3 regions of the uncultured Luteimonas sp. genome follow, and region 3 is predicted to be linked to each of the others. Evidence: predicted binding sites of a transcription regulator. Region 3 holds the regulator's gene; each other region holds the start of a gene.
What was found. The regulator FliA, encoded in region 3, starts transcription of late flagellar genes. The targets are predictions, from matches to a motif close to TAAAGTTTNNCNNNCNNNGGCCGATAA.
Positions count from the first base shown of each region.

Region 1: Q0863_RS17860 (GGDEF domain-containing protein) is a predicted target of FliA. The motif match lies at 2,041-2,067, and genes of this name have one in related genera.
Region 2: Q0863_RS18060 (GGDEF domain-containing protein) is a predicted target of FliA. The motif match lies at 2,571-2,597, and genes of this name have one in related genera.

Region 1 covers NZ_CANLNF010000014.1:8,499-18,653, reverse strand. Annotated here, with positions in the region: gene Q0863_RS17865 (SCE4755 family polysaccharide monooxygenase-like protein) at 63-677, shown strand; gene Q0863_RS17860 (GGDEF domain-containing protein) at 685-1,884, opposite strand; gene Q0863_RS17855 (BON domain-containing protein) at 2,227-2,685, opposite strand; gene Q0863_RS17850 (hypothetical protein) at 2,897-3,040, opposite strand; gene Q0863_RS17845 (NAD(P)-dependent alcohol dehydrogenase) at 3,140-4,156, opposite strand; gene Q0863_RS17840 (SIMPL domain-containing protein) at 4,907-5,605, shown strand; gene Q0863_RS17835 (NAD(P)H-dependent oxidoreductase) at 5,730-6,341, shown strand; gene Q0863_RS17830 (DUF6151 family protein) at 6,412-7,023, opposite strand; gene Q0863_RS17825 (hypothetical protein) at 7,025-7,534, opposite strand; gene Q0863_RS17820 (hypothetical protein) at 7,659-8,081, opposite strand; gene Q0863_RS17815 (hypothetical protein) at 8,255-8,713, opposite strand; gene Q0863_RS17810 (hypothetical protein) at 8,972-9,196, opposite strand; gene Q0863_RS17805 (VOC family protein) at 9,193-9,603, opposite strand; gene Q0863_RS17800 (helix-turn-helix transcriptional regulator) at 9,603-10,082, opposite strand.
Region 2 covers NZ_CANLNF010000015.1:11,727-21,881, forward strand. Annotated here, with positions in the region: gene pyrH (UMP kinase) at 174-896, opposite strand; gene Q0863_RS18060 (GGDEF domain-containing protein) at 1,034-2,542, opposite strand; gene tsf (translation elongation factor Ts) at 2,684-3,556, opposite strand; gene rpsB (30S ribosomal protein S2) at 3,686-4,483, opposite strand; gene map (type I methionyl aminopeptidase) at 4,952-5,728, shown strand; gene glnD ([protein-PII] uridylyltransferase) at 5,801-8,401, shown strand; gene dapD (2,3,4,5-tetrahydropyridine-2,6-dicarboxylate N-succinyltransferase) at 8,398-9,246, shown strand; gene Q0863_RS18090 (arsenate reductase) at 9,347-9,700, shown strand; gene dapE (succinyl-diaminopimelate desuccinylase) at 9,773-10,155, shown strand, end outside.
Region 3 covers NZ_CANLNF010000002.1:501,465-511,619, reverse strand. Annotated here, with positions in the region: gene Q0863_RS07350 (flagellar motor protein) at 1-154, opposite strand, end outside; gene Q0863_RS07345 (chemotaxis protein CheA) at 162-1,988, opposite strand; gene Q0863_RS07340 (protein phosphatase CheZ) at 1,993-2,580, opposite strand; gene cheY (chemotaxis response regulator CheY) at 2,616-3,008, opposite strand; gene Q0863_RS07330 (RNA polymerase sigma factor FliA) at 3,050-3,811, opposite strand; gene Q0863_RS07325 (MinD/ParA family protein) at 3,808-4,692, opposite strand; gene Q0863_RS07320 (flagellar biosynthesis protein FlhF) at 4,679-6,481, opposite strand; gene flhA (flagellar biosynthesis protein FlhA) at 6,808-8,883, opposite strand; gene flhB (flagellar biosynthesis protein FlhB) at 8,880-10,052, opposite strand; gene fliR (flagellar biosynthetic protein FliR) at 10,060-10,155, opposite strand, start outside.

The DNA.
Region 1 (10,155 bases), on a different contig from region 3:
GTCGCTGCCACGCCGGGCCAGCGCGCCGCCGGCGCGAAAGTCATGCGCCCTGGAATTGTGTAATGTCCGAACTTCGTGCCCACTGGACGCCTGCCATGCGCCTTCGAGTTTCCGCGTGCCTGCTGGTCGTGCTTGGCCTGTGCGCGGGCGGCGCCCACGCCCACTTCAGCGTGGACATGAGCGACACCCACAAGTCGCGCCATGGGCCGGGCGAGATCAAGAGCGCGCCATGCGGTCGTCCCGACAGCGCGCGCGGCGACCACGTCCACACCTATGCGCCGGGCGAGACGATCAGGCTGTCCTGGATCGAGTACGTCGGGCATCCGGGCTATTACCGCATCGCGTTCGACCCGGATGGGGACGACGGATTCAGGAATCCGGCGAGCATCAGGCCGGCGGGTCGCGCCTGCGGTGTCGGCGAACCCAACTGCGGGGCGGGCGACTTCCACAACAACAAGCGCGTGCTGATCGACGACTTCGGCCGGCACGCCGACAGCCCGAACGGCCAGCGCTATTCGATCGCCCTCAAGCTGCCCGATGTGGAATGCGAGAACTGCACCCTGCAGATCATCCAGGCCATGACCGAACTGGACAAGGCGCCCTACGATCCCTCCGCCCAGGACGCCAACGACCTCTACTACCAGTGCGTCGACCTGCGACTGCGGCGCGCTCGCTGACGGACGCTCAGGGGCTGGCCAGTCCAGGCGCGGCTTCGGTCCACCCCGACGCCTGTGCCGCCGATTCCACCCGGTTGCGCCCGGCGCTCTTGCCGCGATAGAGCGCCGCATCGGCGACCAGCATCGCCCGCGCAAGCGAGGCATCGTCGGCAAAGCGTCCCGAGATGCCCACGGTGACCGTGCAGCGCAGTTCCTCGTCGTCCGGTCCATGCAGCAGGACGGTCGACTCGACGGCGTCACGCACGCGTTCGGCCACGTACCGCGCCGTCGCATCGTCGGCCCCCAGGCAGACCACGGCGAACTCCTCGCCGCCCATCCTGCAGACCAGGTCGTCCTTGCGGACGGCACCACGCAGGACATCGGCAACGGCGCACAGCACGGCGTCGCCTGCCTGATGGCCATAGCGGTCGTTGATGCGCTTGAAATGGTCGACGTCGACCAGCAGCAGGCGCGCGCCGACGCCGGAACCGCGCAAGCGCGCGTCCAGCGCCTCGGTCAGCCCGCGCCGGTTGAGCAGCTGCGTCAACGGATCGCGCGCGGCCATGCCGCGGAGCGCGTCGGTCAGGCGACGCAGCACCAGCCAGACGATGGACGGCGGAATGATCGTCGCCAGCGAGCACATGTAGACGTAGAAGACCATATGGAACCGGCTGTCCATGCCCAGCGCCGCCAGGCCTCCCGCCAGCAGCTTGGCCAGCTTGACGACGTTCAGTACGCCGATGCCGCCGATCAGCACGACGAACAGCACCACCTCGCCACGCAGGTCGCGGGCGAAGGTGCGCAGGCCCGCCAGCAGGACCGCGATCATGCCGGCGAAGCACAGCGCGCATGTCGCCGAGAGCAGCGCGTAGCGCGCCACCGGACCCCAAGCCGCATCCACGACCACCTGCGCGATCGCGTAGCCCACCCCGACCATGAGCAGCGGACCGCGCAGCGGCGCCTGCAGGCCGAAAAAGCGAGCGCCACCCACGCTGTAGGCCAGCAGCGCGCACAGGGTGAGCGAGTGGTTGACCACGCTCATCCAGCTCAGGCCCGTCGGCCCTTCCAGCAGCTGCAGCACGTACGCCGTGCCCAGCGCGAGGTTGCCCACCGCGAACGCGTCCGTCCCCATCTTCTCGCGGCCCAGGCGCCGGCTGATGAGCAGGAACATCACCGTGAAGCTCAACAGGTACACGCACAGCATGCCGACGAGAAGGGTGGCGATCATCAGGCGTACGACATCGGGCAGGCAGGTGCACGGACCGCCGGCTTCCTGATGGCGGTCTCTCGCGCGGAACGGGTGGAAGGCCGCCCCCCGGCGACCTCGGCTGCAGCGGGGCGGCGGGCATCGTACCAACCGCGCAAGCCCGCCGTGCCGTACGAAAGATCGGCCGCGGCGCCGGAAACCTGAATCCGCGCCCCTGCGTCGAAGCGCGGCCAGCACATCCGCCGGCGTCGCCGGTTTTCCTGGCGCGGCGCATCGAAGGTCGCCGCACGTTGCCCTCCCCAGACGCAGGAAAGGCGGGCCGAAGCCCGCCTTTCCGTGCCACCTCAGAAGAGGGGGCTGCGCTTACTCGTTGGCGGCACCGACGGTCAGACCGCTGGCGTCGACGTTGCTCACGCCCTCGATCCCGCGCGCGATCCGCGTTGCGGCATCGATCTGGGCCTGGTTCTCGACCTGGCCGCGCAGCGTCACCACGCCATTGAGCGTGTCGACGTTGATATCGAGGCCGGACACCTCGGACTCGGCCAGCAGCGACGACTTCACCTTGGTGGTGATCCAGGTGTCGTCGACCGGCTGATCGGAATTCAGGCCGTCGCCCGGGCCGTCGACCATGTCGGCATCGGCGGTGGCGTCCACCGGGTCGACCGCGGTGTCGGTGGCCGGGGTCATCGGGGTCTGGTCGGCCGGGGTCGTATCCGGGGTCATGTCGGCGGTGCCGTCGGCGTCGCGGTCGGCGGCGCAGCCCACGGCAAGCGCGAGCGCGGACGACAGGGCAATCACGAGCGGAAGACGGGAAATCTTCATCGGGGTACTCCGTAGGTGGGGACGGGCCGAAGTGTGGGGGATGCCCCTGTCCACGACGCGTGACTGCGGTGCTGCGGGTGTTAAGCCCTTGTGAGCCGGGGTACGGCCCGACGCGCGAAATCGCGGGGCCGTGTCGTCCTCGCGGCTGGTCGGGGAACACGGGTGGCCTGTCTTACGCCAGGCCACGATCGGGAAATCGTTGCGACAGCCCTCAGGCGCCGCCCTGCCGCTTCTCGGCCTTGTCGGGCACGTGGGGATTGGACAGCTGCCCCGGGTGCGCGTCCTCGCGCTTGGGCGGCGGTGCCTGTTCCTTGCGCGACTTCTGCATGCTGTCGGGAGTCTGGGGCGTGCCCATGGCGCTTCTCCGGGGAGGGGAGGGCGCAGCCTGCGCCGCGCGGGATGATGCACGCGTGCAGGCATCGCGAATGGGCGGGCGCGACCAGCGCCCGGGGGTTCAGCTGAAATCCGCGTCGAGCACGATCCGGTAACGCGCCTTGCCTGCGCGCAGGTGGTCCAGGGCCTCGTTGACCCGGCTCATCGGGAAGTGCTCGGTCTTCGGCGCCACGTCGTGGCGGGCGGCGAAGGCCAGCATCGTGTCGAGCGCGCCGCGCGAACCCGTCGGCGAAGCCGACAGCGACTTCTGTCCCGACAGCAGCGAGAACACCGGCACCGGAATCGGCTCCAGCACCGCACCGACCACGTGCAGCCTTCCCTTGGGCGCCAGCGCGGCGAGCAGGCCATCCCAGTCCAGCGACGCGTTCACCGTGTCGATGATCAGGTCGAAGCTGCCGGCGAGCTGCTTCAACGCGGCCGCGTCGCCCGTGGTCACCACGTGGTGCGCGCCGAACGCGCGCGCCTCTTCCTCCTTCGAGGCGCTGGTGGTGAACGCGGTGACCTCGCAGCCCCAGGCCCGGCAGAACTTCAGCGCCATGTGGCCCAGCCCGCCGATGCCGACCACGCCGACCCGCGCGGTGGGCGGGATCCCCAGCTCGCGCAGCGGCGCGAACACGGTGATGCCGCCGCACAGCAGCGGCCCGCACTCGGCCGAATCCAGGCCTTCGGGCAGCGGCACCACCCAGACCCAGTGCGCCCGCACCTTCTCGGCGAAGGCACCGTGGCGACCGCCCAGGGTCGGCTGCACCTCGCGGCACAGGTGCTGGTCGCCGGCCAGGCAGGCATCGCAGTGCAGGCAGCTGTGGGCGTTCCAGCCCAGGCCGACCCGCTGGCCCATCACCAAGCCCTTGGCGTTGGCGCCCAGCGCCGTGACCCGGCCGATCGCCTCGTGCCCGGGCACGAACGGGTAGCGGCTGAAGCCCCAGTCGTTGTCCAGCATCGACAGGTCGGAATGGCACACGCCGCAGTGTTCGACCGTGATCTCGACGTCCTCGGCACCCAGCTCGCCGGGGTCGTACTCGAACGGTTCCAGCGGAGCACCGGGCTTCGGTGCGGCCCATGCGCGATAGGAGGTCATGGCGGTTCCTGAAAGGGATGGGAAGATGGGACGCCACCATACGCCTGCAGGGGGAAACGGGTCGCGAAGGCTGCACCTCGACACGCGCTCGCGCGGAGGCGCCTCGAAGCGCTCGCGCGTCCGCCTCCCGCTTGCTTCATTGCTCCTGGAGGCAGGCCGCGTACTTCCATCGACAGGAAGAAAGTCGACTCCGCCCCCTGGGGCACCCTCCATGGGCCTGACGTTGCCCTCTGGCGGCTGGCCAGGTGCCCATCCGGCGATGGACGTGGACCCGGGCCCCGCGCTCCGGGCCGCCTCGTCCTCGTCCAGGCCGCAGGCGCGTGGCCGAGCCATGATGGCGCCAGTCGCAAGCCGCGGAACCCCGGACTCCGCCAAAACCTGTCCGCACGCAAGCCATTTCCAGTTGCGCGCAAGCGAATCCGGCTCGCGCGCGAAGCAGGGGACCGTCGCGCGCAAGCGGAATCGGCTTGCGTCCGGTCCGGAATCGTTTGCGCGCGATACCCGCCCGCCCGATCGCAAGGGGAAACGGGTTGCGCGCCAGCGACATCCGCTTGCTCACGACCGGAATCCGTTTGCGCACGAGCGGCGCCCGCCCGCCGCCGGGCGACATCCGCTTGCGGCGCGCCGCATCGCCATCTCCCGCGCGTCGCCGGGTGGCGCTACTGTGTGCCGGTAGCGCCGGCCTGGTGGTTGCCCGAGCGCGCCGGATCCGTCCCCGTCCAATCCGAGAGGTGCCCCATGCGCAAATGGATGTCCATCGCACTGCTGTCGCTGTCGTCGGCCGCCGCCTTCGCAGGCACCCCGCTGCCGGATGCCCCGCACGTACTGGTGCACGGGGAAGGGAAGGTGAGCGTGGCGCCGGACTCGGCGGTCGTGACGATGGTCGCGACGCACCGGTCGGCGGACGCTGCCGAGGCCAAGCGCGTGGTCGACCGCGCGGTGAATGCCCTGCTGGAAGCCGCGCCGCGCTTCAAGGTGAAGCCGGACGAGATGTCCGCCTCCGACCTCGCGCTGCACGAAGACGTGGATTACGACGAACGCGACCGGCGGCTGCCCACCACGCACATCGCCACGCGCGAGGTAAAAGTGCGGCTGGGCGACCTGGACCGCCTCGGCCCCTGGACCGACGCGGCGCTCGCGGCCGGCTTCACCAGCATCGCCGAGATCCGCTTCGCGTCCACCCGCGAGGCCAGCCTGCGCGAGGACGCGCGCGCGCGTGCCGTCGCCGACGCGAGGGAGCAGGCAGGCGGGCTGGCGTCGGCATTCGGCGGGAGGCTGGGGCCGGTGTACAGCATCAACAGCCTGGGTTCGATGCAGTCGGCCGGCTACGGCAACACCTCGCTCGACAGCATCACGGTCACCGGTTCGCGCGTGGACGCCGCCCGCTACCTGCAGCCGAAGATCGACGTGACCGAGCGCGTGTCGGCGGTGTTCGAGATCGTGCGTTGAGCCGACGGGGCGTCACAATGCCTCGACCAGGCGGACAACGCCGCTGGCGCCCTTCCCGCTTGTATCAGTTCGTTTCGCCCTTTGAGTCGCTGGTCCCGCCACAACCGGGCTGGCAGGACATCCCATGCACGTACTCTCATTGCTCGCGCATCCAAGATCGGACAGCTTCTGCCATGCGATCTCCGGCCGGGCGCGATCGGCGCTCCGCGCCGCAGGCCACGACGTCACCCACCTGGACCTCCATGCCGACGGTTTCGACCCGAGGCTGACCGCCGAGGAGGCCTACTCGATCGGCGACAGCGTCGAGCAGACGCTCGCGCGCTCGACCGATCCGCTGGTCAGTCGATACCGCGCGCACGTCGCCGCGGCCGACGGCCTGCTGGTGGTCCATCCCAACTGGTGGGGCAAGCCGCCCGCCATCCTGTCCGGGTGGCTCGACCGGGTGCTGGTGCCGGGCGTGGCGTATCGGCTGGAGCGCGGGGAAGGTGAGCCGCAAGGCCTGCTACGGGCGCGCACGGCCCTGCTGTTCAATACCTCCGATACGCCCGAGGCGCGGGAACGCGATGCGTTCGGTGACCCGCTCGAGTCGATCTGGGGCCGCTGTGTCCTGCCGTTTTGCGGCGTCGAGCGCTACCGCCGCGTGGTGTTCCGGCCCGTGGCCGGCAGCACCGCCGCGCAGAGGACGCAATGGCTCGACAGCGTGGAATCCGCGGTCGCGACCAGCTTCGGCGGTTGATGCGGCAACGGCCTCCCCGCCGCCACTACCGCGCGGAAACCCGAATGCTGTCTGCCGGATCCCGATCCGGCTAACGGCCGAACAACATCCGCGCCCGGGACAGCAGCAGCTGCATGATCAGCGCCACCGGAAACGTCCGGTACGACGGCGCGTCCGCGGGCAGGTCGCCAGCGTGATCCGAGAACCGTGTGGCGATCCGCGCCTGGAGTTCCGGCGCTTTGTCCTGGATCCGGAAGCGATAGATCGAGATCCAGTGTTGCGCATTGTCGAACGCCAGGAACATGGCGCTGTTGCAGCACGAGGCCACCATGCGTCTGGTGGGCGAGCCATTGCGGAGCCGGTGCGGCCTGAGAAGTCCGCTGCCTGACGGGATGGTGTAGCGATCCTTGCGATGGAGCACGTAGTGCGTCCCGCCGAAAGCGTCCATCGTGGGCTCCGGGGACGGCAATGCGTCGATCCGGTGGGCAGCCGATTGGCAGTCGTCGCAATGGCAGGCCGCGCAATAGATGTGCCCGCCCTCCAGTGCAATGCTCACCTGGCCGCACGAACAGGTCGCGATGGTGCGTTGTTCTGTCACGCAGGACTCCTCCTTGATGGTCAACGGGTTGCGATGCGTGTCGGCCGGCCCCGCTGCGACGCGGATCCGCGGTGGGTTGCGAAACCCACCGTTCCGTTCGGGCACGTCAGACGCGAGGCGGGTTGGCCGGGTCGTTCCGACGGAAGTCCATGGTCCAGTTGACTTCCCATGTGGCGCCCCCGTCCGGCGAGAACGCCTGCTCCCAGCGAAGCTCGTCGACGCCGACCTGCGACCATACGAAACGGATGGTGATGGGGACGCCGTTCAAATGGTCCGATGCGAAAAACGTCCCCACCGCGTTCTCGAACCGTCCCACCACCGGCACATCGATGCGGCCGGGGAAGCGGCCGTCCAGCCACCAGATGGACCAGGTGTCCTGCGCCGGGTCGTACGAGCGCAGGGCCACGGCGCGAAAATCGCCGTCGGGAAAGCGCAGCAGGTTGTCCTCGATGCTGCCGTAGCCGCCCAGCACCTGGCGCGTGCTCATCTGCCCGTCGAACTCGACCCACTCGTCGCAGCCTGCCAGGCGCTCCTTGAGACGCCGATGCCGGACATTCCAGTCACCGAGTACGAAGTCGAAATCGCGAGGCGCGTCGGGGAGGCGTTGCAGGGACATGGTGATTTCCTGGGTGGGAAGAACGTGGGTCGGGAATTCGCGCTCCAGACCCAGTGGGAGGGTTCTACCCCAAGACTATGTCCCTGACACCTTTTCTTCCCCAGGTGCGTTCTCCACGCCGGACTCAGTTGACCGGGCGCATGCCAAGCGTCGCCCGGTACTCCGCAACGACCTGCGCGGCGGTTGGATTCGACATCGCCATGCCGTTGACGAAAACCGCAGGGGCGCCGCGCTTGAACACCTCGACCGCCCGGTCGATTCCAGCCATCTGTTCGGGCGTCGGGTCCGCCACATCGAAGAAGAACGAATCGCCCCTCACGACCGGGATCCCGCGCCGGATCAGTTCCTGGGCGAGGGCCTCGGTCCGCCGCGCCTGCTCGGAAGGGCAGTGCCGCGGCGCGAGCACCAGGATCGCGTCGCGCGCAACGCCACCGGGCATCTCGACGGGCACGAAGCCGTTCACGCTTATGGCCACTCCGGCCAGAGCGTCACGCTCAGGCCACAACTGGTAAGCGCCGTAGATCCCACAGGCCAGCATCAGGATCATTACGGTTCGCACGAGCACTGCCTCCCCAGCCGGGCATGAAACTCAAGGGCGATCCTTGAGCCTTCTACGCATCTCATCCGTCGAAGCGTCACCTGTGGGCTCGCCGTTGCGTATGCCGCATGGAAGTGAGCGTACTCCGCTCTTGTTGATCCGTTATCGTCCCGTTGGGCTGGTCATCCCGCCTGCCCGGCCAGGACGGAATACTCCGCGCCACGCACGCACTTGCGCGCCTCGTCTTCGCTGTCGAAGTCGTCGATGGTCAGCACGCCCCAGCCGTTGCCGGTCACGCCCACCCACAGATAGCGCACCTCGCCGGGCGCCGTGGTCACCGTGGTGAAGCCGCCGGAGCCGGAACTCATGCCATCGTGCCGCAGCAGCACGCCGTGTTCGCCGGGTTCGAGTTCCGCGTGCACGAAACTGTTGGCCTTCAGCGTACCAATCGGCTTGTTGTCCACCAGCACCACGGTCTTGACGCCCTTGGCCACCAGCAGGGCGGACTCACGGCACACGTACAGGCTGGTCTTGCCGGGTACGGGTTCCAGTCGCTTGAGTTCGTCGGACCGCGACACACTGCCGGATTGATACGTGGCGCAGCCGGACAGCAGCAGGCAGGCCGCGCTCATGGCGGCCATGACTCGAGTTCCCTTCATCTTCCCCTCCCCAGGTCGGGACGGCCGGAATGGTCTGCCGCGCATGGATTGAAACAGGTGCCGAGTGAGGAATCCAGCGGAATGTTGCGGTCCCGGCGCGACGCCGCGGAGCGCCTCGCGCGCTCGACGCGGCGTGGGGAGGGTTCTACACCAGGAAAATGTTCCTGCCACCATTCTTTCGAGGCATCGACCCCACTGCATGCGGCACGTGGACGGCCCGTACGCGGGCCGCATGCCGGCCTATGCCGTTTCCGCGGGCCGCTGCGCCGTGCGCTTCGCGCGATAGGGCAGGACGAACAGGTACAGCCCGGTCAGCACCAGCAAGGCCAGCGGCAGCAGCGGCGCATAGGTGATGAGGGGCGGTGGCGGCCCGAACGCCATCGCCGCGAAGTTGGCCAGCACCGTGAGCACGAACAGCATCGAGATCCAGCGGTGCAGCTGGCGGATGCCACGCCCGCCGTTCATGGCGCGCTCCGCTGCTGGATCATCTTCCAGCCGTTGCCCGACGGGTCGCGGAAACCCGCGTCCACCGTGCCGTACCGGTCGATCGGCTCCTGCGTGAACTCCACGCCCGCCGCCTGCATGCGCGCATGGGCAGCGCGGCAGTCGGCGACCGACAGCACCAGTGGCGGCATCGCCCCCTTCGCCACCAGCGCCTGGGCCGCCTGCGCGGTGGCCGCGTCGTGCACGGGCGGGCCCGGCAGGAACAGGCCCAGTTGGAACGAAGCTTGCTGCGGATGCTGCACCGTCAACCAACGGTAGCCCCCGTTGCTCACGTCGGTGTGCACCCGGAAGCCCAGCTTGTCCACGTAGAACGAGAGCGCCTCGTCCTGGTCACGCACGTACAGCCCCACCACGCCCACGCCTTCCATCACGCCACCTCCTCGGGTTCGGTCGCGGACGTTGTACCGCCAGCGCGCCGTCGCCGCTTCTCCGAAACTGCGATGTTGAGATCGGGCCGGTGCGCGGCGCCCAGCACGCATCCAGGGACCAGGCCAGGCGCCTGCACCGCTGCACGCGCGTCGAGCCGCAGCTGGCCCGGCTGCGCCCCGGTGATCTCGCGGAACACCCGGCCGAAGGTGCCCAGGCTGCTCCATCCGGTCTGGAATGCGATGTCGGACACCGGCAGGTCGGTTTCGCGCAGCAGCGCGGCGGCGCGCTCGATGCGGCGGGTGAGCAGGTAACGGTGTGGCGGCAGGCCGAAGGCCTGCTTGAACGCGCGCGCGAAATGGGAAGGCGACACCGCGCTCACCTCGGCCAGGCGCCGCACCGGCCAGTCCTCGTGCGAGGCAGCGTCCATGCGGTCCCTGGCCCGCAGCAGGCGTCGCAGCAGTTTCGGGTCCGCGGGCATGGGGTCGTGTCACGCATCCGTGCATAGGGTGGTGGGTCCGCCGCAGCGGGACCTTCTGTGGCAGAACATGCAC
Region 2 (10,155 bases), on a different contig from region 3:
CTAGACCGCGGATTATAGGCGGTGTGGCGCCCGCACGGCCCCGTGCGGACCGCCGTGGCGGCCCACTGGCGTGGGTGGCCGGGCTTGCGGACGCTGGCCGGGGTGCGTTTGCGTCGAATGGCCCGCGGCGCAGGGGGCGGGGTGGCGCGGCGGGACGCCAGCGGCAACGCGGTTCAGCGGCGGCCGCGCACCAAAGTGCCGATCGGCTCGCCCTTGAGGATGCGCAGCAGCATGCCGGGCTGGGACATGTCGAAGATGCGCAGGGGCAGGTCGCTGTCGCGGCACAGGGCGAAGGCGGCGGTGTCCATCACCTGCAGGTCGCGCGAGATCACCTCGTCATAGGTCAGGCTGTCGTAGCGCACCGCGTCGGCATGCTTCTTGGGGTCCTTGTCGTACACCCCGTCGACCTTGGTGGCCTTGAGCAGCAGGTCGGCCCCGATTTCGATCGCGCGCAGCGCGGCGCCCGAATCGGTGGTGAAGAAGGGATTGCCGGTGCCCGCGGCGAAGATCGCGATCCGGCCCTTCTCCAGGTGGCGGATCGCGCGCCTGCGGATGTAGTCCTCGCAGACGTCGTTGATCTTGATCGCGCTCATCACCCGGACCTTGCCGCCGAGCTTCTCCAGCGCGTCCTGCATCGCCAGCGCGTTGATGACCGTGGCCAGCATGCCCATCTGGTCGCCGGTCACCCGGTCCATGCCGCCGGCGGCCAGGCCCGCGCCGCGGAAGATGTTGCCGCCGCCGATGACCACCCCGACTTCTGCCCCGGCCTGCTGCGCCTCGATGACCTCGCGCGCCAGGCGCCCGATGACCTTCGGGTCGATGCCGTAGTCCTCGTCGCCCATCAGCGCCTCGCCGGAGAGTTTGAGCAGGACGCGGCGATAGGCAAGTTGGGACATGGGGGTCTCGGGAGTGGCAAACGCGTGAATTCTAGCGGATCGCGCAGGGCCGCGAGGGCGCTGCGCGCCGATCCGGCCCGGTACCGGCAGGCACCGGGCCGGCACGCTGGCGCGGCGCGCCACGCCGGTACGCTGGCTCAGGAATCCGCGTCGTCGGGCGGGCGCGGGGCTGCCACCCGGTTTCGGCCCTCGCGTTTGGCGCCGTACAGGGCCTGGTCGGCGGCGTCCAGCAGCTGGCGCGCGTTCTCGAACCGCTCGTGTTCGCCCTGGGTGGCCAGGCCCGCCGAGAAGGTCACGTACAGCGGCTTGCCGTCGACGATCGCCATCGGCGTGCGCGCGACCTCGTCGAGGATGCGCCGGATCACCACCTGCGCGGCATCGCTGGTCGAATTGCTCAGCACCACGAGGAATTCCTCGCCGCCGTAGCGGGCGATCAGGTCGGCGCCGCGCAGCAGGCGAGACAGGGTCCGGGCGAACTCGCTCAGCACCTGGTCGCCGACCAGGTGGCCGTGGCGGTCGTTGACCTGCTTGAAATCGTCCAGGTCGATGAACGCCAGGGTCAGCGGTTCGTCGCGCCGCAGCGAGGCCTCGAATTCGCGCGCCAGCACGTCCTCCAGCTGGATCCGGTTGTACATGCCGGTCAGCGGGTCGCGCAGCGCCAGCTCCTCGAACTGGCGCGCGCGCTCTTCCGCGGCGTCGGCCTGGCTGCGCGCCTGGAAGGCGCCCTGGATCTCGCGCAGGTTGCGCAGCAGCAGCAGTTCGCGGGCGTGTTCGACGATCGCGTCCAGCTGTTCCTGCTGCACGATGTGCACGTCGAACAGGGCCGCGATCTCGGGCAACGCGTCGGACATGCGGGTGACCAGGGCGTCGAAACGGGCCTGGTCCAGGCCGAGCCGGTCGCGGGTGGCGGCCAGCGCGCGCTGGCGGGCGTCGCGGATCCGCTCCTCCCCTTCGGCCAGCCAGAGGTCGGCGACCAGGCCGGAGGCGGCGACGCAGTCGTGGAAGCAGTGGCCGCTGCCGGCTGGCGACTCGCTGGCGCCGATCGCCTGCTGCAGGTAGCCGGGCAGGTTCCAGTGCCCGGCGATCCAGGCGCCGATCTCGGCGTGGTCGGCGCCCAGCGCCTCGCGCTCGCGCCGCAGCCGGTCGTCGGGGTCCTCGGCCACGCGCAGCAGCTCGCGGTAGGCGTCGGGCCGGGCCTGGAGCAGGGCCTGGGCGCCGAGGTCCTGCAGCAGGCCGGCGAGCATCAGTTCCTCCAGCCGCGCCAGTCCGAGCTCCTCGCCCAGCAGGCGCGCCGCCATCGCCGACAGCACGCTGCGCTGCCACAGGATCGACAGCGCGTCGCGTGGCTGCGTGTTGCGCAGGGTGCGGCTCAGCGACAGTCCCAGCGCCAGGCTCAGCGTGGCGTTGAGGCCGAGCAGGGTCAGCGCCTGGGACAGGGTCGCGACCTGGCGGCGGTTGGCGTAGAGCGGGGAGTTGGCGATGCGCAGCATGCGCGCGCTGAGCGCGCTGTCCCTGGAGATCACCTCGACGGTCGCATCCAGGTCCGCGTCCGGCTGCTGGGCCAGTTCGATGATGCGCAGTGCGATCGCCGGCGGCGAAGGCAGGCTGCGGCAGTGGCTCAGCACGGCTTGGAGTTCGGGGTGCATCGCAACCTGCCAGGGGAATCCGGAGCCGGTATCGGCCGCGCAGGCCGATTCCTTAGCCACGTCACCCGGTGGGGAGGCCCGAAACGGAAGAAGCCGCGGTTCCCCGCGGCTTCTTCCGGCATTTCGGCTGGGCGCGGCGGCTTACGCCAGGCCGGCCTGCTTCATCACTTCGGCGGCGTAGTCTTCCACCACCTTCTCGATGCCTTCGCCCACGGCCAGGCGTTGGAAGCCGATGACTTCGGCGCCGGCGGCCTTGAGCACGGCCTCGACCGACTTGTCGGTATCGAGCACGTAGGGCTGGCCGTACAGGCTGACCTCGTTGACGATCTTGGCGATCTTGCCGCCGATGATCTTCTCCAGGATCTCGGCCGGCTTGGAGCGGTCCTTCTCGGACATCTTCGCCATCTCGATTTCCTTTTCCTTGGCCACGAACTCGGCCGGCACGTCGCTCTGCTTGTTGTGCGGCGGGTTCATCGCCGCGACGTGCATGGCCAGGCCGCGGGCCAGTTCGGCGTCGCCGCCCTTGAGCTCGACCAGCACGCCGATCTTGCCGCCGTGCACGTACGCGGCCACGGTGTTGTCGCTGTCGATGCGCGCCAGGCGACGCACCTGCACGTTCTCGCCGACCTTGGCGATGACCGCGGCGCGCGCTTCCTCGACGGTCTCGCCGGAGGGCAGCTTCGCGGCCTTCAGCGCCTCGATGTCGGCAGCGCCGATCGCGGCGGCGGCCACGGCTTCGGAGAAGCCCAGGAAGTTCTCGTCCTTGGCGACGAAGTCGGTCTCGGAGTTGATCTCGACCAGCACGGCCTTGCCGGCTTCCTGCGCGGCCGCGATGCGGCCCTCGGCGGCGACGCGGCTGGCCTTCTTGTCGGCCTTGGCCAGGCCGGACTTGCGTAGGGCCTCGGCGGCGGCGTCGACGTCGCCGTTGTGTTCGCTGAGCGCCTTCTTGCACTCCATCATGCCGGCGCCGGTGCGCTCGCGCAGTTCCTTGACCAGGGATGCGGTGATTTCCATGGGGACCTCGATTCGAAGAAAGACGGGCAGGCGGGCGCGGCCCGCCGTGGGATTCGGTGCGGCCCGGGATGGGGCCGCAGGCCGATGAACGCGACCGCGGCAGGGTGCCGCGGCTGCGTTGCGACGCGGTTACTCGGCGGCGGCGGCTTCGCCGGCCGGTGCGTCCTTCTTGGCCGGCGCGCGGCGGCCCGGCTTGCCTTCGCCCTCGGCGAACTCTTCCTCGCGCACGCTGGAGGCGTTCGGCGCGGCGGCCTTGCCCTCGAGCACGGCGTCGGCGGCGGCGCGGGCGTACAGCTGCACGGCGCGGATCGCGTCGTCGTTGCCCGGGATGGCGTAGTCGACCAGGGCCGGATCGTAGTTGGTGTCGACCACGGCGATGACCGGGATGCCGAGCTTCTTGGCTTCCTTGACCGCGATGTCCTCATGGCCGATGTCGATCACGAACAGCGCGTCGGGCAGGCGGTTGAGGTCCTTCAGGCCGCCCAGCGAGGCCAGCAGCTTCTCGCGCTCGCGGCGCAGGCCCAGCACTTCGTGCTTGACCAGCTTGTCGAAGGTGCCGTCGGTTTCGGCCGCTTCCAGTTCCTTCAGGCGCGACACCGACTGCTTGACGGTGCGGAAGTTGGTCAGCGTGCCGCCCAGCCAGCGCTGGGTCATGTACGGCATGCCGCAACGCTCGGCCTCTTCCTTCACCGCCTCGCGCGCGCTGCGCTTGGTGCCGACGAACAGGATGATGCCGCGCTTCTGGGCGATGCCCGAGATGAAGTTCATCGCGTCGTTGAACAGCGGAACCGTCTTCTCGAGGTTGATGATGTGGATCTTGCCGCGGGCGCCGAAGATGTACGGGGCCATCTTCGGGTTCCAGTAACGCGTCTGGTGGCCGAAGTGGACGCCGGCTTCCAGCATCTGGCGCATGGTGATCTGGGGCATTGCAGGGAACTCCTGACAGGGGAACCGCCGCCCGGGGTCTGTGAAGGGCGGTGCGGTCCTGCACGGGGCAGGGCGCGTGGTTCCGGGGTTGGGCCTCCCCGCTGCCTCCGTGGCCAGATCCCGTCCTTCCGGACCGGGACACCCCGGCACGGGTGTCTGCAGCGGGTGTGTATTCGCCTGCGTCAGGGACGACGCCGCGCCCGGCGTGGGCGGCTGGCTGGCGGGACGGCCAGGCACAGCCGCGGAATCATAACCGGACGGGAGGCTCCAGGCAAACCCGCGGTCCCTCGACGGGAGCGTGGGTTGCCACGGGGCGCTGGCCCGACGCGTGGCAGGACGTCGGCCCTCGCAGCTGGCGGTCCATCGCCTGCCGGGCCGCGGTCGCTGAAGCGAGGCCGCCGCCCGGCCGCGCCGGCGCCGGACCCGGCCCCCCGGGCAGAGCGCGCCGCGCTCGGCGATAATGGACGCATGACCATCTCCCTCAAGACCCCCGACGAGATCGAGAAGATGCGCGTGGCCGGCCGCCTGGCGGCCGAGGTGCTGCAGGTCGTCGCGGCGCACGTGAAGCCCGGCGTCAGCACCGACGAGCTCGACCGCATCTGCCACGACCACATCGTCAACGTCCAGAAGGCGACCCCGGCCAACCTCGGCTACAAGGGGTACCCCAAGACCACCTGCATCTCCGCCAACAACGTCATCTGCCACGGCATCCCGAACGAAGCCAAGGTGCTCAAGGACGGGGACATCATCAATATCGACGTCACTGTGATCAAGGACGGCTGGCACGGCGATACCAGCCGCATGTATTACGTGGGCACGCCCTCGGTGATGGCCAGGCGTCTGGTCGAGACCACCCGCGAGGCGCTGTTCCGCGGGATCCGGGCGGTCCGTCCGGGCGCGACCCTGGGCGACATCGGCCACGCGATCCAGGAATACGCCGAAGGCCAGCGCTTCAGCGTGGTGCGCGAGTACTGCGGCCACGGCATCGGCAAGGTCTACCACGAGGACCCGCAGGTCCTGCACTACGGCCGGCCGGGCGAGGGCGTGGTGCTGCAACCCGGGATGACCTTCACCATCGAGCCGATGATCAACGAGGGCACGCGCTTCACCCGCCTGCTGCCCGACGGCTGGACGGTGGTCACCAAGGACCGCAAGCTTTCCGCGCAGTGGGAACACACCGTGCTGGTGACCGCCGACGGCGTGGAGATCCTCACCCGCCTGCCCGGCGACGACAACGATCTCTAGGCCGATGCGGGGCGACGCCACATGCCGGTCCCACGCGCGTCCTGCCCGCAGGACCGCGCGGCGTCTTCGCCGGTGACTGAGGTGGAGGCCACGCAGGGCGAGGACGACGCGGCCTGGGCCGCGCTCGCGGCCGAGCAGCTGCGCGCGCAGGATGCCGCCTTTGCGGTCCGCTTCGACGCCGACGGCGATATCGAGCGGCTGTTGATGGCGCGGGTGATCGCGGTGGACGCGCTGGTCCGCCAGGCCTGGTCGCGCACGGTGCCGGCCGACGCCGCCCTGACCCTGTTCGCGATCGGCGGCTACGGCCGCGGCGAGCTGTTCCCGCGCTCGGACATCGACCTGCTGGTGCTGGTCGGCGACGAGGCGAGCGAAGCCGATACGGCGGCCCTGTCGCGACTGTTCGCGCTGCTGTGGGATGCCGGGCTGCCAGTCGGCCATGCGGTGCGCACGCTGGACCAGTGCACGCAGGCCGCCGCCGACGACCTGACCGTCATGACCTCGCTGATCGAGGCCCGGCCGCTGGTGGCGACGCCGGAAATGGCCGTGCGCCTGGAGCAGGCGGTGTCGGTGGACCGGGTCTGGCCGGCGCGCGAGTTCTTCTATGCCAAGCGCGAGGAGCTGCGCCAGCGCCATGCGCGCTTCGGCGATACCGCCGACAACCTCGAACCCAACATCAAGGAAGGCCCCGGCGGGCTGCGCGACATCCATACCCTGCGCTGGATGGCGCGGCGCGTGTTCGGGACCCGCGACATCGAGTCGCTGATCCCGCTGGGCCACCTGGGCCTGGACGAATACTCGGCGCTGGAGCGCGAGTGGGCCGTGCTCTCGCGCCTGCGCTACGGCCTGCACCTGGTGGCCGGCAAGCGCGAGGAGCGGCTGCGCTTCGACTACCAGAAGGCGCTCGCGGCGCGCCTGCAGCACATCGAGGATGCCGACAACGCGGCGGTCGAGCGCATGATGCAGGGGTTCTATCGCAGCGCGGCGATCCTGCTGCGCATCGGCGAGCGCCTGCTGCAGCGCTACGAGGAGCAGATCGAAGGCGACGTCGAGGCGGTGCCGCTGGACGCGGAGTTCGCGATGAAGCGCGGCTACCTGGTGGCGCGCGACGAGTTCTGGCCGGGCGGCGACATGTCTCGGGTGCTCGCGCTGTTCGCGCTCTGGGCCGACCATCCCGAGGCCAAGGGGCTGCATTCGCGCACCGCACGCGCGCTGGCCGAATCGCTGCACGCGCTGCCGGCCTACGACGTGGCGAATCCGGAGATGCGCGAGGCGTTCGTCGAACTGCTGCGCGGCCCGGGGCCGGTCCGCACGCTCGAACGCATGGCCCGGCTGGGCGTGCTGGGGCGCTGGATCCCGGCGTTCGCCCAGGTGTCGGGGCGCATGCAGTTCGACCTGTTCCACGTGTACACCGTCGACCAGCACACGCTGGCGGTGCTGCGCAACCTGGCTTCGTTCTCGGCCGGCATCGCCGATGAGCGTTTCTCCGATACCCACGAGGTGTGGCCGCAACTGCGCAAGCCGGAACTGCTGCTGATCGCGGGCCTGTTCCACGACATCGCCAAGGGCCGCGGCGGCGACCATTCCGAACTCGGCGCGGTCGACGCGCGCGCCTTCTGCGAGGCGCACGGTTACGGCGCCGGCGATACCGAGCTGGTGGAATGGCTGGTGCTCAAGCACCTGCTGATGTCGGTGACCGCGCAGAAGCAGGACATCTCGGATCCGGCGGTGATCCACCGGTTCGCGACGCAGGTCGCCGACCGCGAGCGGCTGGACTACCTGTACCTGCTCACCTGCGCCGACATCGCCGGCACCTCGCCGCGACTGTGGAACGCGTGGAAGGACAGGCTGCTGGCCGACCTGCGCACCGCCACCCGCTACGCGCTGCGGCGCGGCCTGGAACACCGCGTCGGCGCCGCCGACCGCATCGTCGAGACCCGCGACAAGGCCCGCGGCCTGCTGGTCGCCGAAGGCGTCGAGGGCATCGACGAACTGTTCGCGCGCATGCCCGACAACAGCTTCCTGCGCGCACGCGCCGACCAGGTGGTGTGGCAGGCGCAGGCGTTGCGCGAGACCGGGCCAGGCGCGGCCGTGGTGCGCGTGCGCCGGGTCGCGGGCGCCGGCGACGCGCTGGAAGTGTTCGTGCACGCGCCGGACCGCGACGGCCTGTTCGCGGCCATCGTCATCACCCTGGACAGGCTGGGCCTGGCGATCCAGCAGGCGCGCGCGCTGGACGGGCCGCAGCGCACCATCTTCGATACGTTCCAGGTGCTGTCGGTCGACCAGCGCCAGGCGCCGGACATCGGCGCGATCGAGCGCAAGCTGGCGACGGTGCTGGCAGGTTCGCTGGACGTGCGCCCGGCGCGGCGCGCGCAGCCGCGCCACCTGCGCCATTTCCGGGTCGTGCCGCAGGTCGATTTCGACGCGGCACCCGACGGACGCCACACGGTGGTCAGCCTGGTCTGCACCGACCGACCGGGCCTGCTCGCCGACATCGCCCAGGTGCTGCGCCAGCAGCGCCTGCGCGTGCATGATGCGCGCATCGCCACCTTCGGCGCGCGCGCCGAGGACGTCTTCCTGGTCAGCGACCGCGAAGACCGCGCACTCGACGACATCCAGCGCGACGCCCTGCGCGACGCGCTCCAGCTTGGCATCGACGGAGACAGCAAGGCATGACCCCAGCGGCACAGGCGAGCGGCATCCAGCGCACCATCGAGGACGCCTGGGAGCGTCGCACCACGCTGACCGGCGAGGAAACGGACGACCTGGTCCGGCCGGCGGTGGAGGCGGCAATGCAAGGGCTGGAGAGCGGCGACCTGCGCGTGGCCGAACCGAAGCCCGGCGGCGGCTGGCAGGTCAACGAGTGGCTGAAGAAGGCGGTGCTGCTGTACTTCCGCGTCAACGACATGGCGGTTGTCGAAGCGCAGCCGGCGCCCTACTGGGACAAGGTCGAGGCGCGCTTCGCCGGCTTCGACGCGGACCGCTTCCGGGCCCTGGGCGTGCGCGTGGTGCCCGGTGCGGTCGCGCGCCGCGGCACCTATTTCGGCCGCGATGTCGTGCTGATGCCGAGCTTCGTCAACATCGGCGCGCATGTCGGCGAGGGCACGATGGTCGACACCTGGGCGACCGTCGGCTCCTGCGCGCAGATCGGCCGGCACGTGCACCTGTCCGGCGGCGCCGGCATCGGCGGCGTGCTCGAACCGCTGCAGGCAAGCCCGACCATCATCGAGGACCACTGCTTCGTCGGTGCGCGCTCGGAGGTGGTGGAAGGCGTGGTCGTCGGCCACCACAGCGTGATCGGCATGGGCGTGTTCCTCGGCCAGTCCACCCGCATCTACAACCGCGCCACCGGCGAGGTGAGCTACGGCTACGTGCCGCCGGGCAGCGTGGTGGTCTCGGGCCAGCTACCGGCGAAGGACGGCTCGCATTCGCTGTACTGCGCGGTCATCGTCAAGCAGGTCGACGAGAAGACCCGCAGCAAGACCAGCGTCAACGACCTGCTGCGCGGACTGGCGGACTGAGCGCCCCGGAAGGCGACACGTCGGCGACGCGGAACGGCCGGGTGGCCGGATATGCGGGCGCCGGTGAACGCGCCTGGCGCGGATCGAACAGGAACACGGGATGACCACGCTCTACGGATTGAAGAACTGCGACACCTGCCGCAAGGCGACGAAGTGGCTCGACCGCTTCGGCATCGCCCACACCTTCGTCGACTATCGCGACAGCAAGCCTTCGCCGGAGACCCTGGTGGACTGGGCCGGCAAGCTCGGTGGATTCGCGGCGATGGTCAACAAGTCCTCGACCACCTGGCGGCAGCTGCCCGAAAACCGCAAGGCGGTCGCCAGCGATGCGGAATGGAAGCTGCTGCTGCGCGAGTACCCGCAGCTGATCCGGCGCCCGGTGGTGGTGACCGGCGATGGACAGGTGAGCCAGGGCTTCACCGACAACGGTTTCAAGCAGCGCTTCGGCATCTGAGATGGAGTTGCGCGACGCAAGGGCCGCGCGGACCCCGGATGGCGGCCGCCCCCACATCGGAGGCATGACCACGTGAGCGAGGTGTTCGAGCTGGCCAGCGCGCTGATCGCGCGGCCGTCGGTGACGCCGGACGACGCCGGCTGCCAGGCGCTCGTCGCCACGCGGCTGGCGGGCGCGGGGTTCGCGATCGAAGCGCTGCGCTACGGCGAGGTCGACAACCTCTGGGCCACGCACGGCAGCGGTGGGCCGGTGCTGGTGCTGCTGGGCCATACCGACGTGGTGCCTACTGGCCCGGCCGAGACCTGGCGCAGCGCCCCCTTCGTGCCGACGGTACGCGACGGCGTGCTGTACGGGCGCGGCGCGGCCGACATGAAGGGCAGCGTCGCCGCCTTCGTGGTCGCGCTGGAGCGGTTCGTGGCCGCGCATCCGGACCATCCCGGCACCATTGCCCTGCT
Region 3 (10,155 bases):
ACGTCTGCAGCAGGATCGCGGCCAGGGTGCCGAGGATCACGATCACGAAGGCGGCCGGCGACCACAATCCCGACAGCCCCGCGCCCTTGAGCACGCTGCCGCCGATCAGCGCGACGAGCGCGAGCACGGTGCCGATGACGCTGAGTCTGTCCATTGCCTGTTTAACGGTCCTTGCCGGGGTTACTTGAACGCAGGCCGGGCGTGCGCATGCTGCTGCCCAGCAGCGCGTCCACGTCCAGGATCAGGGCCATGCGGCCGTCGCCGATCAGGCTCGCGCCGGCGTAGCCGGGCAGCCCGCGCAGGGTCGGCGGCAGCGCCTTGATCACGACCTCCTCGCGGCCGCGCACGCGGTCCACGGCCAGGCAGTAGCGCGCCTCGCCCGACTGCAGCACCACGCAGGTCGAGTCGGGCAGCGGCGCCGGCGCCATGCCCAGCCATTCGCGCAGGCCCAGCAGCGGCAGCGGCTGCTGGCGCAGGTCGAGCACGCGCTGGCCGTCGATCCACAGCGCCCGGCCCGGGTCGTGCGAGAGCACTTCGACCACCCGCACCAGCGGCAGCGCGTACACGTCGCCCTCCACCTCCACCAGCAGGGTGGGCAGGATCGCCAGGGTCAGCGGCACCCGGATCGCGAAGCGCGAGCCGGCGCCGATCTCGGAATGGATCTGCACCGTGCCGGAGAGTTCGCGGATGCGCGACTGCACCACGTCCATGCCCACGCCGCGGCCGGACAGGTCGCTGACCGCGTCGCGGGTGGAGAAGCCGGGCAGGAACAGCAGCTGCAGGCACTCGTCGGCCGACAGCCGCGCGGCCGCATCGTCGTCGATCAGCTCCTTCTCCACCGCCTTGCGGCGGATCCGGTCGGGATCGATGCCGGCGCCGTCGTCGCGCACCTCGATGGCGACGTGGTCGCCTTCCTGCTGCGCGCTGATGCGCACGGTGCCGAGCTCGGGCTTGCCAGCGCGGCGGCGCGCCTCGGGCATCTCGATGCCGTGGTCGATCGCGTTGCGCACCAGGTGCACCAGCGGATCGGCCAGGGCCTCGACCAGGTTGCGGTCGAGTTCGGTCTCGGCGCCGGTGACTTCGAGGTTCACCTGCTTGTCGAGCTGTCGGGCGACATCGCGGGCGAGCTTGGGAAAGCGCGCGAACACGCGTCCCACCGGCTGCATGCGCGCGGTCATCACCGCACCCTGCAGACGCGAGGTCGCGACGTCGAGCGCGGCCACGGCGCGGTCGAGGTCGTCGTCGCGCAGGCGCGGGCGCAGGGTCTTGAGGCGGTTGCGCGCCAGCACCAGTTCGCCGACCAGGTTGACCATGGCATCGAGCCGGCGCACGTCCACGCGCACGGTGACGTCGGCCGGTTCGGGTGCCGCGGCCGCGGCTGCGCGTGGTGCAGGCGCCGGGCGCGGGGGCGGTGGCGGTGCGGCCGCGGGCACGGGCACTGCCGCCGGTGCCGGTGCCGGCGCCGCAGGCTCGCCGGGGATGCCGCCGCTGCCGTGCAGGCTGTCGAGCAGCGCTTCGAAATCGAGGTCGTCGAGCGAATCGCCGGCGCCGGCCTGCGTCGCCACGGCGGAAACGGGCGCCGCAGCCGGGGCAGGCGCGGCCACGGGCGCCGCACCCGCGCGCAGCGCGGCCAGCAGCGCCTCGGGCGCGGGTTCGGGTTCGACGCCACTGGAGATGGCGTGGAGCATGTCGATCAGCAGGTCGATGCCCTGCTGCACGCCATCGAAGGCGGGCGGGTCGAGCGGCGCGCTGCCGTCGCGCGCGGCGTTGAGGCGGTCCTCGACCGCGTGGCAGACCGACACCATCGTGGTGAAGTCGAGGAAGCCGGCACCGCCCTTGATGGTGTGGAAGCCGCGGAACACGGCATTGAGGCATTCGCGGTCGGCAGGCGCGCGCTCGAGCGCGACCATCTGCTCGCCGAGCTGGTCGAGGATCTCGCCGACCTCGACCAGGAAGTCGGCGCAGATGTCGGAGGCGGGCGAGGACATCGCGCTACAGCCCCAGCGACGACAGCAGGCTGTTGGCGTCGTCCTGGCTGGCCGCGGGCGCGTCCAGGCCCTGGATCGACGGGCCGTAGCCGTGGCTGGACAGCTGCAGCGGGCGGTCGCCGGCGGGCGCGTAGTCGCCCAGGCCTTCGTCGACCGTGCGCACCAGCTCGACCACGCGGCGGATGATCTGGCCGGTGAGGTCCTGGTAGCCCTGGGCCGCGGTCATCTCCGACAGCCGGCTGCGGATGCCGGCCACCGTCGCGGCGTGCGCCTCGGCTTCCGCGCCGGGAAGGGTGGCGAGCAGGCCCGCGCACTCCTGGATCAGGTCCAGGGTGTGGTGGCTGGCGTCCTCGCTGACCTTGACCACGTGCTCCAGGCGCAGGCAGGCCTCGGCCAGCGAACCGCCGCCGCTGCCGGTGCCGAGCGCCTGCTCCAGTTCGCGCGCGAGCTTGACCAGCCCCTGCACCAGCGGCTGGCTGCGCCAATGGATCAGCTCGTCGACATTGCTGCGCCAGGCATCGTCGTCCTCGTCCTCGAGCGCTGCCAGCGCGGCGTGCAGGCACTCGATCAGCGCGGCGCGTTCCTCGGCCACGCCGGCGCCCGGCGCGGTGGCGGCGGGCGCCGCGGTCACGCCGCGGCCCCGAGGCGTTCGAACACCTTGCCCAGCTTGTCGCCGAGCGTGGCCGCGGTGAAGGGCTTGATCACGTAGCCGTTCACGCCGGCCTGCGCGGCTTCGATGATCTGCTCGCGCTTGGCCTCGGCGGTGACCATCAGCACCGGCGTCTTCGCCAGCGCGGCGTCGGCGCGGATCGCCTTGAGCAGGTCGATGCCGGGCATGCCGGGCATGTTCCAGTCGGTGATCACCAGGTCGAACGGGCCCTTGCGCAGTTCGACCAGCGCGGTGGAGCCGTCGTCGGCTTCGGTGGTGTTGAAGAAGCCCAGGTCGTTGAGCAGGTTCTTGACGATGCGACGCATGGTCGAAAAGTCGTCGACGATCAGGATGCGGATGTTCTTGTCCATGCGGACCTCTTGGTTGCGTGCGGGGGCCGCACCGGTTGTGCTCAGGGCAGGTAGTCGTCGTCTTCGCCGTCGTCGCGGCGCCAGTCGGCCAGCCGCGCGCGCAGGCGTACCGCGGCCTGGCCGTGGATCTGGCAGGCACGCGACTCGCTCACGCCCAGCACCGCGCCGATCTCGCGCAGGTTCAGTTCCTGCTCGTAGTACAGCGACAGCACCAGGCGTTCGCGTTCGGGCAGGCCGTCGATGGCCGCGGCCAGCGCATCGCGGAACGCGCCCTGCTCGAACTCGCGTGCGGGATTGGCGTTGCTGTCGCCGGCCAGGCGCGGCTCGCCGTCGTGTTCGTCCATGTGCGCGTCCAGGCTCACCAGCTGCCCGCGCGCGGCGTTCTCGACCATGGCGTGGTACTCGTCCAGCGGCACGCCCATCGTTTCGGCCACCTGCTGCGCGGTCGCGGCCTGGCCGGTGCGCTGTTCGACCTCGCGGGTGGCGGCGACGATGTCGCGGTAGCGCCGGTGCACCGAGCGCGGCACCCAGTCGCCGCGGCGGATCTCGTCGATCATCGCGCCGCGGATGCGGATCGAGGCGTAGGTCTCGAAGGCCGCGCCCTGGTCGGACTGGAAATTCCGGGCCGCGTCGATCAGGCCGAGCATGCCGGCCTGCACCAGGTCGTCGATCTCGACGCTGGCCGGCAGGCGCGCGGCGAGGTGGTGGGCGATGCGGCGCACGAGTTCGCCGTGCTTCTCGACGACCTCGGCGGTGGAACCCTGCTGGTTGGCGCGGTAACGCGCGGTCGCGATGGCGTTCATGCGGCCGCTCCCCGCGCTGCGGCGGCGGACGGTGCCGACACTAGGCGCTCGAGGAAGAACTCGACGTGGCCGCGCGCGCCCGGCGGCGACTGCCACTGGCGCGAGCGCCGGGCGATGTCGCGGAAGGCGACCGAGGAGGGCGCCGACGGGAACGCGTCGACCACCGCTTCCTGGCGCTGCACCGCGCGCCGCAGCCATTCGTCGCGCGGGATCGCGCCGAGGTAGTTGAGGGTGACGTCGAGGAAGCGCGCGCTCACCCGCTGCAGCTTCTCGAACAGCTGGCGGCCCTCGGCCGGATCCTGCACCTGGTTGGCCAGCACCTGCACCCGGCTCACGCCGCGGTCGCGGCTGAGCACCTTGATCAAGGCGTAGGCGTCGGTGACCGAGGCCGGTTCGTCGCAGACCACCACGATCACGTCCTGCGCGGCCTGGCAGAAGGTGAGCACGCCATCGGCGATGCCGGCGGCGTTGTCGACCACCATCGCGTCCAGGTCGAGGTCGAGCTGCGAGAAGGCGTGCACCAGGCCGACGTGCTGGGCGGGGCTGAGCTCGGTCATGTGGCGCTTGCCCGAGGCGGCCGGCACCACCAGCAGGCCGCTGGGGGTTTCGATGATGGTGTCGCGCAGCTCGCAGCGGTCGGCGAACACGTCGGCCAGGGTGTGGCGCGGAGCCAGGCCGAGCATCACGTCGACGTTGGCCAGGCCCAGGTCGGTGTCCAGCAGCAGGGTGCGCTGGCCGGCGTTGACCAGGGCGGTGGCGAGGTTGACCGAGACCGAGGTCTTGCCGACGCCGCCCTTGCCGCTGGCGACGGCGATCACCCGCACCGGGCCGGGGGCCTTGTCTGCGGGAAAAACGGGCACGATGGGGTCAGGCGACTGCATGGCGGTCCTCGGTGGCGAGGGGGTTATCGGCAGCACGGCGGGATTTCTCCAGTGACTGGACGAGGCGGCTGGCATCGGCGGCGTCGAGATCCGACGGCACCTGCTGGCCCTGTGCGGTATAGGCAAGTCCCAGGCCATGGCGGGCCAGGACCGACAGCGCCGAGCCCAGCTGGCCGGCCTCGTCGAGCTTGGTCAGCACCACGCCCTCGGGCTTGGCCGGGCGGTAGCGGCGGATCACTTCGCCGAGGTCGTGCGGATGGGCATTCGCCGGCAGCACCAGCAGGCTGCGCACGCGCTTGGCCGCGCGCAGCCACAGGATCTGGCTGAACACCGCGCGGTCGCGCGGGGCATGGCCGGTGGTGTCGACCAGCACCAGCGGGTAGTCGACCAGCTGGGCGAGCGTGTCCTGCAGCCGCTCCGGGCCTTCGGCCTCGCATACGGTGATGCCCAGGCGACGGCCATGGGCCTGCAGCTGCTCGCGCGCGCCGGGACGCTGGCAGTCGGTGGTGACCAGGGCCACGTCGCGGGCGCGGTGGCGGGCGGCGAAGCGCGCGGCCAGCTTGGCCGCGGTGGTGGTCTTGCCGGCGCCGGTCGGGCCGACCAGGGCGATCACGCCGCCTTCTTCCAGCGGCTCGCTGCGCAGCACGGTGAGCATGCGCGCCAGTTCGGCCAACATCGGCGCCTGCACTTCGTCGACGGGCAGGCGCGGGTCGATGCGCTCGGCCACGGCCCGCGCCAGCGATTCCTCGCAGCCGTAGCCGGCCAGCGCCTCGAGCACGGCGGCGCGCGCGGGCGAGCCGCGCAGGCGCTCGAGCGAGAGCTGCTCCATCTGCGTTTCCATCAGCTGCCGCATGCGTGCCATCTCCTCGCGCATGGCGGCGATGGCCGGATCGGTGTCGGGCGTGGCGACCATCTGCAGGGCGCGCGGCGCAGCTGCGGCTGCGGTGTCGGCCTCCGCGGTCGCGGCGGCGACCGGCACGACGGGGGCGTGCATCGCGGCAGGCAGGTCCTGGGCGAAGATCGAATCGGGCAGGGCGGCCGGCAGCGGAGTGGCCGGCGCCTCGTCGTCGGCGCCGGGGCGGCGCGGCATCGGGATGTTGTCGGGCAGCAGCGGGACGAAGTCCTCGGCCTCGGCGGCCGGGCGGGCGTCGCCGGCGACCGCCGCGCGCCGCGGCGCGGCATCGAGCGCCGCCATCATCGCGTCGAAGCGGCTCGGTGCCTGCGCGGACGCAGGCGCGGCGGCGGGTGCGGGAGCTACGACGGGTGCCGGAGCCGCGGCCGCAGGCTGCGGGGTCCGGGCAACCGGGGCAGCCGGCGCAACCGGGGCAGCCGGCGCAACCGGGACACTGACCGGTGCGGGCACGGAGACGGGAGCGGGCGCGACCGGCTGCGCTGCGGCGGGAAGACGGGCCGGCTCCTGCGCCGACGCCTGCCCGGCGGTCAGCTCGGCCAGGGTCGGGCCTTCACCGATCCGGAACACGGCGCGGGCACGGGACATCAGCGACTCGCGCGGGGCAGCGCCTTCCGCGGATGCCGGCGACGGGTCGCGCGTCGCGGCCGGCGCGGGCGCGGCGGGCTGCCGTGCCGGCACCGCCTCGGCGGCCGGGGCCGCGGCGCGCAGCGCCTGCGCTACCAAGGCTTCGTCGTAGTCGGTGGCGGCCACCACCTCGATGCCGGCGCCGCCGGCACCGGGACGGGTGGACAGGATCACCGCGTCGGGACCCTGCTCGTCGCGGACCATGCGCAGGGCGGTGCGCATGTCGGGAGCGGTAAAGCGCTTGATTCGCATATCGGAGAGCCCGGTTCGGAGTGCGTTGGGAGTGCTCGCCCCTGTCCCTGCAAGAGCCGGGCCTGAATCGCCGCGCGGCGATGTCGGAAGCTTGGCGCTGCCGCGGCGACGGGAAACCGGCTCCGCCCGGGCGCGGGTGGCGCGGCGGGATGCGGTCGCTTGGGCGAAGGCGGGTTGCGCGGGGATAACCGGCCCCCACCCCAACCCTCCCCCGCGCGCGGGGGAGGGTTGGGGTGGGGGCACGCCGGCGCACCACCCGTCCGCACGGCCAGGAACCCCGTCCCACCCTCACCGCCTAAACGCCGCCGCGGCGCGCGGCGCCGGGCTCAGCCCACCGAGCCCACCAGCCGCAGCCGCTTGTCTTCCGGCACTTCGGCGTAGGCCAGCACGGCCAGCGACGGCACGCTGTGGCGGACCAGTCGCGCGACCGAGGCGCGCACGCCGCCGGGCACCAGCAGCACCGCCGGCTCGCCGCGGCTTTCCTGGCGGCTGACGCAGTCGCCCAGGTTCTGGTGCAGGCGTTCGGCCAGGCCCGGTTCGAGCGCGGCGCCCTGGCCGCTCACCGAATCCTGCAGCACCCGCTCCAGCGCCGGCGCCAGCGTGTAGACCGGCAGCTCCGGCGCCATGCCGTTGAGTTCCTGCACGATGAAGCGGCCCAGCGACACCCGCACCGCCGCGGTCAGCGCGGCCGGGTCCTGGGTCTGCGCGCCGTGCTCGAGCAGGGTCTCGACGATCTGCCGCATCTGCCGCACCGGCACCCGGTCGGCCAGCAGCGACTGCAGTACCTTGACCACCACCGACAGCGGCAGCAGTTTCGGCACCAGGTCCTCGACCAGCTTTGGCACGCTGCGGCCCAACGCCGACAGCAGGTTCTGCACCTCGTCGTGGCCCAGCAGCTCCGAGGCGCGCTCGCGCACCACGTGCGAGAGGTGGGTGGCCGCGACCGTGGCCGCGTCGACCACGGTATAGCCCAGCGATTCGGCATGCGCGCGCTGGCCCGGGGCGATCCACACCGCGTCCAGGCCGAAGGCCGGATCCTTGCCGGGGATGCCGTCGAGCGGGCCGAACACCCGGCCCGGGTCCAGCGCCAGCTCGCGATCGGGGACCAGTTCGCCGCTGGCGACGGGCACGCCGTGCACCAGCAGCCGGTACTGCCCGGGCGCCAGTTCGAGGTTGTCGCGCACGTGCACGGCCGGGATCAGGAAGCCCAGGTCCTGGGTGAGCTTGCGGCGCACGCCCTTGAGCCGCGCCAGCAGCTGTCCACCCTGGGACTGGTCGACCAGGGCGATCAGGCGGTAGCCCACCTCCAGCGCGAGCGGTTCGACCGGGCGGATCTCGTCCCAGCTCAGCTCCGCCATCGGCGCGGACCCCGCGGCTTCGCCGCCGCGCCCGGCCTCGCCCGCGTCGGCGTCGGCGGCCGGCGCCTTGCGCAGCTTCCATGCCGCCCAGCCGAGGATGGCCGCGAGCAGCAGGAACGGCACGTTGGGCATGCCCGGCACGATGCCGATCAGGCCCATCAGCACCGCGGACACGGTCAGTGCGCGCTGGTGGCCGAAGACCTGCTTCGACATCGTCTCGCCCATCTCCTGCTCGCCGGTCGAGCGGGTGACGAGCATGGCGGTGGCGACCGCGATCAGCAGCGCCGGCAGCTGCGCCACCAGGCCGTCGCCGATCGCCAGGGTGGTGTAGGTCTGCGCGGCGTCGGCGAAGGACATGCCGTGCGACAGCAGCCCGATCAGGATGCCGCCGACCAGGTTGATCACCAGGATCAGGATGCCGGCGATCGCGTCGCCGCGCACGAACTTGCTGGCGCCGTCCATCGAGCCGTAGAAGTCGGCCTCCTCGCGCACTTCCTGGCGCCGGGCCTTGGCGTCCTCGCGGGTGAGCAGGCCGGCGTTGAGATCGGCGTCGATCGCCATCTGCTTGCCGGGCAGGGCGTCGAGGATGAAGCGCGCCGACACCTCGGAGATGCGTCCGGCGCCCTTGGTGACCACCACGAAGTTGACGATGGTCAGGATCGCGAACACCACGATGCCGACCGCATAGCTGCCGCCGACCACGAACTGGGCGAAGGATTCGATCACGTGGCCGGCGGCGGCCTCGCCCTCGTGGCCGTGCATCAGCACCACGCGGGTGGAGGCGACGTTGAGCGCCAGCCGCAGCAGGGTGACCATCAGCAGCACGCTGGGGAAGATCGAGAACTCCAGCGGCCGCCGCACGTAGACCACCGCCAGCAGCACCACCAGCGACAGCGCGATGTTGATGGTGAACAGCGCGTCCAGCACGATCGGCGCCAGCGGCACGATCACCATCGCCAGGATCGCCAGCACCACCACCGGGGCGGCGGCGCCGTTGCGCAGGCTGGACAGGATCACCGCGCCGCGGCCGGGCACGCTGCTCATCGTGCCGGGCGCCCGTCGCCGTCGGCCGGCGCGGCATCGACCGGATCGGGCGCGCCGTCGGCGCCCACGTCGAACTCGGCCATCACCGGCATCGGCCCGCGGCCGGGCACCCAGGCCCGCAGCTGGTAGACGTAGGACAGCACTTGCGCGACGGCGGCGTACAGTTTCACCGGGATTTCCTGGTCGACCTGCGACTGCCTATACAAGGCGCGTGCCAGCGGCGGCGCCTCGACGATCGCGACCCGGTGCTTCTCGGCCAGCGCGCGGATCGCCAGCGCCATCTCGTCGACGCCCTTGGCCACCACGGTGGGCGCGCGCATGCCCGGCTTGTACTTCATGGCCACGGCGTAGTGGGTGGGGTTCATCACCACCACGTCGGCCTCGGGCACGGCCTCCATCATCCGCCGCTGCGACATCTGCCGCGCGATCTGGCGCACCCGCGCCTTGACCTCGGGGTTGCCCTCGGCCTCCTTGGCCTCGTCGCGCAGCTCCTGCTTGGTCATCTTCAGCTTGCTGCGGTGCTGGTGGTGCTGCCAGGGCACGTCGATCGCCGCCAGCAGGGCCAGCGCGCCGACCATCGCCAAAAGCGCGGTCAGCGCCAGGTCCACGCCGCCGGCGACGGAGGCCTCCAGCGAAGCCTGCGGCATGGTCAGCAGGGTCGAGAACGCGCGCCACACCACCCAGCCGCCGATGCCGCCGATCAGGCCCACGCGCAGCAGCGAGCGCAGCAGCTCGGCCAGGCTCTCGCTGCCGTACACGCGGGCCAGGCCCTTGGCCGGGTTGAGCCGGGCGAAGTCGGGCTGCAGCGCCTTGCCGGCGAAACGCAGCCCGCCCATCGCCGCCGGCGCGATCGCGCAGGCCGCCAGCGCGGTGAGCATCAGCGGCAGCAACGGCACGACCAGGTCGAGCAGCAGGCCGCCGGCATGCGGCAGCAGGCGGTCGGGCGAATCGAGCAGCGTGCGGTCGAAGCTCAGCGCACCGCGCATCCAGTCGCGCGAGGCCGCGCCGACGTTGCCGCCGGTGGCCTTCAGCGCCAGCACCGCGCAGCCCAGCACGGCGACGTTGCCCAGCTCGCGCGAGCGCGGCACCTGGCCTTTCTCGCGGGCCTCGCGCAGCCGTTTTTCGCTGGGCTGTTCGGTCCGGTCCTCCTTGGAAGCCTGCTCGCTCATCGCCGTGTCATCCGGTCAGTGCGCGCGCGGCGGTGAAGGCATCTTCGAACAGCTGCCCGACCGGCGAGGCCAGCTCGCGCATCAGCAGCATCAGCAGGGTCAG